DNA from 2 places in the Dactylosporangium sp. NPDC006015 genome. Region 1 is predicted to be linked to the other one. Evidence: riboswitches for the same ligand, from Rfam matches in the RefSeq annotation. Region 1 holds a riboswitch; the other holds the start of a gene.
The links. A riboswitch is a leader RNA that binds a small molecule or an ion and turns the genes downstream of it on or off. The one in region 1 is predicted to bind cobalamin.
Positions count from the first base shown of each region.

Region 2: linked by a shared signal. The riboswitch ahead of ABZ321_RS29880 (CbtB domain-containing protein) and the one ahead of ABZ321_RS26980 (ribonucleoside-diphosphate reductase subunit alpha) in region 1 are both predicted to bind cobalamin.

Region 1 covers NZ_JBEXUD010000015.1:191,945-195,145, reverse strand. The annotation lists gene ABZ321_RS26980 (ribonucleoside-diphosphate reductase subunit alpha) at 1-1,189, opposite strand, end outside; cobalamin riboswitch at 1,364-1,581, opposite strand; gene ABZ321_RS26975 (beta-L-arabinofuranosidase domain-containing protein) at 1,855-3,201, shown strand, end outside.
Region 2 covers NZ_JBEXUD010000018.1:150,344-153,544, forward strand. The annotation lists gene ABZ321_RS29870 (helix-turn-helix transcriptional regulator) at 1-573, shown strand, start outside; gene ABZ321_RS29875 (CbtA family protein) at 617-1,348, opposite strand; gene ABZ321_RS29880 (CbtB domain-containing protein) at 1,363-1,578, opposite strand; cobalamin riboswitch at 1,615-1,746, opposite strand; gene ABZ321_RS29885 (hypothetical protein) at 1,827-2,873, opposite strand; gene ABZ321_RS29890 (hypothetical protein) at 2,974-3,201, shown strand, end outside.

The DNA of each region.
Region 1 (3,201 bases):
TCATCCACCCGTTGCCGGTCTGGGCGAGCGTGCGCATCATCCGGGCGTACAGGTCACGGGCCTTGACCGTCCTGACCGCCCGCTTCTCCGCGACGCGGTAGGCGTCGTCGAACGCCTCGCCGTGCAGGTCGGGCAGCTCCGGCGCGTCGGACGGGTCGATGAGCGACCAGTCGGCGTCGGCCTCGACCCGGCGCATGAACTCGTCCGGGATCCAGTTGGCCAGGTTCAGGTTGTGCGTGCGCCGGGACTCCTCGCCGGTGTTGTCCCGCAGCTCCAGGAACTCCTCGATGTCCGGGTGCCATGGCTCCAGGTACACGCACGCGGCACCCTTGCGCCGGCCGCCCTGGTTCACCGCCGCGACCCCGGCGTCGAGGGTCTTCAGGAACGGCACGATCCCGTTGGACCTGCCGTTGGTGCCGCGGATGAGCGCGCCCCGGCCGCGGACCCGCGTCCAGGAGATGCCGATGCCGCCGGAGAACTTCGACAGCTTCGCGACCTGGTGGTAGCGCTCGTAGATCGAGTCGAGCTCGTCGCGGGGCGAGTCGACCAGGAAGCAGGAGGACATCTGGGTGTGCCGGGTGCCGGAGTTGAACAGCGTCGGCGAGCTCGGCAGGTACGCCAGGGACGACATGAGCCGGTAGAAGCCGGTCGCCTCGGACGGCGTCCGCGACAGCCCGCAGGCCACCCGCAGCAGCCAGTACTGCGGCGTCTCCACGACGAGGCGGCTGGTCGGGTGGCGCAGCAGGTACCGGTCGGCGACCGTCCGCAGCCCGAAGTACTCGAACCGCAGGTCACCGTCCGGGTCGACGGCGTCGTCGAGCTCGCGGGCGTGGCGGGCCACGAACGCCGCCGTCTCGTCGCCGATCAGCCCCAGGCCGTGGGCATGGCGGATCGACTGGCTGAAGCCGGCCACGTCCTGCCCGCGGACCTCCTTGCCGACGTACGCGGCGAGCAGCCGCGCCGCGAGCCTCGAATACTGCGGCTCCTCACCGATGAGCTCGGCGGCGGTCTGGATCGACAGCTTGTCCAGCTCCGCGGTGGTGGCGCCGTCGTACAGGCCGCTGATCGTCCTGGTCGCCACCCGCAGCGGGTCAACCTCGTCGAGGCCGCCGACCCACCGCTCGACCGCCTTGACGATCTTGCCGACGTCGACCGGCTCCAGGTCGCCGTCGCGGTTCCGGACCCGCATCGCAGGCCGGCGTGGCTGCGCCGTCGTGACCGTCACTGGCTCTCTCCTCGCGAGCTCGTTCCAGTGGATCCGAGGTCGCGGGGACGCCGAACGGCGCGCACGGCGGGTCGCCCGTCCGTGAACCGTTCATGGTGGCGTCGGCCGTCCCGCGCGGCCTCGAAGCCGCCACGCACGGGGTGTGCGTGGCGCGCTGGCAGGTCTTCGGACTCGCGGGCGTGACCACGGATGGTCGCCTACTGGCCGTCACTTCCCAGGCCGGATGGCCCAGTGTGCTCGACGGCGGTCGTTCCCACTCACCGCTGCGGGGCAGTCCCGGACTCGCACCGGGTTCCCTCTTGCCTCGACCCGGCCCCGCTGGGGGACCGGCTCGAACCAGCTGCGTCGAGCACCATATCTAGGGCCGCCGAAAAATGCACACACCACATGTCGGTGCGGCGTGTTGTGATCTTCACATTCCGCGGCCGGCTGTCCCGTGACAGCCGTGCCGACGTGTCGTGTGCCCGGCCCGTGCCCTTGAAGGTTGCCGATTCCTCTGGCAGTCTCGTCATGCCGCCGCGATGTTAGCGCTCACTTCACCCGCCAGTCATGAGGTGCGGACGCGTCGCACAAGCATGTTAACGCTCACACATCCAACGCCCGCCGTCACGGTCGAAAGGATCAACCCCATGCCTCACCCCAGCGTCAGCCGCCGCCGGCTGCTGCAGACCACCGGCGCCGTCGCCGCCGCCTCGGCGGCCGCGCCCCTGCTCGGCGCCCCGACCGCCGCGGGCGCCGCCCTCGCCCCGGCCCGCGCCGACATCGGCGTCTCGGCCTACGCGTTCGACCTCGGGCAGGTGCGGCTGAGCACCGGCCGCTTCCTGGACAACCAGAACCGGACCCTGGCCTACCTGCGCTTCGTCGACGTCAACCGGCTCGTCTACAACTTCCGGGCCAACCACCGGCTGTCCACCGCCGGCGCCGCCGCGACCGGCGGCTGGGACGCGCCGACCTTCCCGTTCCGCACCCACATGCAGGGCCACCTGCTGACCGCCTGGGCCCAGGCCTACGCCGTGCTCGGCGACACCACCTGCCGGGACAAGGCCAACGCCATGGTCGCCGCGATGGCCGCCTGCCAGGCCAACAACGCCGCCGCCGGCTTCAGCACCGGCTACCTGTCCGGCTTCCCGGAGTCCGACTTCACCGCCCTGGAGTCCGGCACCCTCAGCAACGGCAACGTCCCCTGGTACTGCATCCACAAGACCCTCGCCGGGCTGCTGGACGTGTGGCGGTACATCGGCAGCACCCAGGCGCGTGACGTGCTCCTCGCCCTCGCGGGCTGGGCCGACTGGCGCACCGGCCGGCTCAGCGCGAGCCAGATGCAGACCACGCTGGGCGTCGAGTTCGGCGGCATGAACGCGGTCCTCACCGACCTGTACCAGCAGACCGGCGACGCGCGCTGGCTCACCGCGGCCCAGCGCTTCGACCACGCGGCCGTGTTCAACCCGCTCGCGTCCAACACCGACCAGCTCAACGGGCTGCACGCCAACACCCAGGTGCCGAAGTGGATCGGCGCCGCCCGCGAGTACAAGGCGACCGGCACCACCCGGTACCGCGACATCGCCGTCAACGCCTGGAACATCACCGTCAACGCCCACACGTACGTCATCGGCGGCAACAGCCAGGCGGAGCACTTCCGCGCCCCCAACGCCATCGCCTCCTACCTGGCCAACGACACGTGCGAGCAGTGCAACACGTACAACATGCTGAAACTCACCAGAGAGCTCTGGCTGCTCGACCCGAACAACGCCGCCTACTTCGACTTCTACGAGCGGGCGCTGCTCAACCATCTCATCGGCGCGCAGAACCCCGCCGACAGCCACGGCCACATCACCTACTTCACCGGCCTGCAGGCGGGCGCCCGGCGCGGCGTCGGCCCGGCGTGGGGCGGCGGCACGTGGAGCACCGACTACGACAGCTTCTGGTGCTGCCAGGGCACCGGCGTCGAGACCAACACGAAGCTGATGGACTCCATC
Region 2 (3,201 bases), on a different contig from region 1:
GAGGTGGAGCGGCTCATCGACGGGATCGGGCCGCGGCTGCGGGAGCTGCGCCGCAGGCGGGGGCTGACCCTCGAGGCGCTGTCGGCGCGGACCGGCATCTCCGTCAGCGGACTGTCGCGGCTGGAGTCCGGGAAGCGCCGCCCCACGCTGGACCTGCTGCTGCCGCTGGCCCAGGCGCATCAGGTGGCCCTCGACCAGTTGGTGGGGGCACCGGCGACGGGGGATCCCCGCGTACACCTGAAGCCCCAGCGAAACCGGAGCGGCAGCGTGGTCGTCGCGCTGACTCGCTACCCGGGACCGGTGCGGGTGTTCAAGCAGGTGCTCGAACCGGGCGAGCCCAGGCTGGTCACCCACGAGGGCTACGAGTGGCTGTACGTCCTCGCCGGCGAGCTGCGGCTCATCCTCGGCGAGCAGGAGCTGACGCTGCGGCCGGGGGAGGTCGCCGAGTTCGAGACCCGCACGCCGCACTGGTTCGGCCCCGCCGGCGAGCACACCGTCGAGGTCCTGCACATGTTCGGGCCCCAGGGGGAGAAGGCGCGGGTGCGTGCGAGACCCCGCTCCGGGAAACAATGAAGGCGGCGGGGCAACGCCCCACCGCCTTCAGGAAACGAACCGGTCAGACCGCGACCGGGTGCGCGTCGGCCACGACCGGGCGCTGGCTGCGCTCGGTGAGGTAGCCGAACAGCAGGCCGAGCGTGGCCCAGGTGACCGCCTGGGTGCCGAGCGACGCGAGCCGGAACTGCCACAGCAGCACCGGGGAGAAGCCGTCGGGCACCTCGTTGACCGCGGGCAGCAGCGCGATCGCGACACCCACGACGGCCGCGGCGCCGACGACCGCGAGGATCGTCGCGTTCCACGTGCCGAAGCGCGGCTGCAGCGACCGGCTGACGACGATCGCGCCGAGCACGGCGGCGACCCCGATGACGATCATCAGGAAGTACAGGCCGGTCCGCTGCTGCAGCGTGTCGGGGTTGCCGGTCGCGGGCGGGTTGGCCGGGTACTTCAGGAACGGCACGAGCGCCACCCCGACGAACCCGGCGAGGGCGACGACCGCGGCCGTGGCGCGGGCGCTGATCCGGCCGATGCGCCCGAGCGTGACCGCGACCGCGATGGCGAACAGGCCGCCGATGGCGACGCCGTACACGACCGAGGCGGTGGCCAGGCCGAGCGTGCTCTGCACGGTCCGGCTGACCGGCCCGTGCTCATGGTCGGTGGCGTGGACCTCTTCGAACGCGATCGCGTCGTTGATCGGGCCCTCGCCGAACAGGTAGGCGAACAGGAACGCGGCGACACCGGCGACCAGGCCGGTGATCATGCCGCGGACCAGGAGCGTCCGGGCACTCAACATTCTGGCGCCCCGGCTCAGTGGCAGGGGAAGCCGAGCAGGTGCCGGCCGTCGTGGACGAACTCGTGCACCGTCGAACCCGAGACGACCGAGGTGATGCCCTGCTCGGCGCCGACGAAGTAGAGCAGGACGACGGCGAGGACGACGCCGAACGTGGCCCACGGCAGGATCTGCCGCAGCGGGATCGGGGCCGGTGCGGTGGCCGGGGTGGGAAGAGCCGAGATCGATGCCATGATGCAGCCTCCTGCGGGATTTCGCGTCCCATCGAGCGTTGTCGTGACCGTGCCCGGGTCTGACTCCCACCTGCGTGGTTACAGCGGCGCGACCGTGCCGGGCTTGCACCGGCTTCCGTTCACTGTCACGTGTATGTTTCGGACGGTACGGACGCGGTTCCGGCGTGTCAATCGGACAGCGCCTCCGTCAACCCGCCGGTGGGCGCCGCACCGCTGGTCAGCGCGGCCGGCGCCCGGGGGCGAGGTGATCAAGTTCTCGGCGGGGTGAGGGCGACGAGGTCGGTGCCGACCTTGTGCAGTCCGTCGAGCCGCCGGTCGAGGGACGCGCCGCTCGGGCTGAGGAACTCGGCGTACTTCGCCCAGACGGACCTGCCGTTCGCCATGAACGCCCACGGGTAGTGCTTGTCGGCGGCGGCGACGACCTGCGGGCCGTGGTCCGCCCACTGCGGGTCGGTGCCGCCGGTCAGCCGCGCGCCCTCCTTCTCCTTCGGCTGCACCGACAGGCTCGGCACCTCACCCGGCAGGGCGAGCACCAGCGCGGTGTGCCGGTTGTCCTTCTCGGTGAAGTCGAACACGTAGAACGCGCGGTCGCGGTACGTGCCGCTGACGACGGCGCCCGCGGACGGCTGCGACTGCGACCAGCCGAGCCGCTGCGCGAGCGTGGGGTCGGAGTGTTCGAAGGCGTAGCCGCGCCGCTTCGCCCACCGCTTCCGGCCGATCCGCGTCCGCACCGACGACACGAACCCGGCGCCCGAGATCAGGCAGATCAGCGTGCCGCCGCCGCCCGCGATCCACGCGCCGGTCCCGCCGTCGGTGAAGGCCGTGTCCCACCCGAGCACAGCGGTCACGCCGGTGACGACGAAGATGAAGAAGCGGGTCTGGTACGGGGCGATCGCCGCCTGCGGCTCGTCGGCGCCGTACCGGATCACCTCGATCAGCGAGAGCACGAAGTACAGCAGCGTCAGCCCGCCGATCAGCAGCGCCGCGGTGCCGGCGATCCGCCACGCCCGGTCCCGGCCGGCGAGCTTCTCCGGGGAGTTCTGTCTCGCGTGCCGGTCGACCATCGTCTGGTAGGAGCCGCCCTCGTCGCCGCTGCCGCCGAAGACCAGGCACGTGTCGCGCGGCCGCATCGTCTTGCCGTCGCAGGTCGGCGTGTAGTCCGCGATGCGCTGCGCCGACTCCTGCTGCCGCTGCGCGGCCGTGCTCGTGCCGGCCGCCACCATCTGCCATCCGGCCAGCAGGAAGACGCCTGCCAGGACGATCCGGACGAGTAACCCCGTGTGCCGTCGCTTCACGCCGGCATGTATAGCAGCCGATGCCTGGCCGCTGCTGCCCCGTGGCCCGGGATGCGTGATGACCGCTGCCGGGATCGAGGCGTCACGATAGGCTCGGACCGTGGGCGTCATGATGGACTACTTCGCCGCGACCGAGCAGGAGCTGGCCGCCCTCGACCTCGATCTTGGCCCGGCCGGCAACGACTGGCCGTATGTCGACTGCAAGGGCTGGATCCTGGAGGTCGAGGAGTTCGCCGCGGAGATCGACGGGCGGGATCCGAGCGAGTTCGGCCGGGACGAGCCGCTGCGCGGCGCCGACGACCCGGAGTTCCTGGGCCCGTGGACGGTG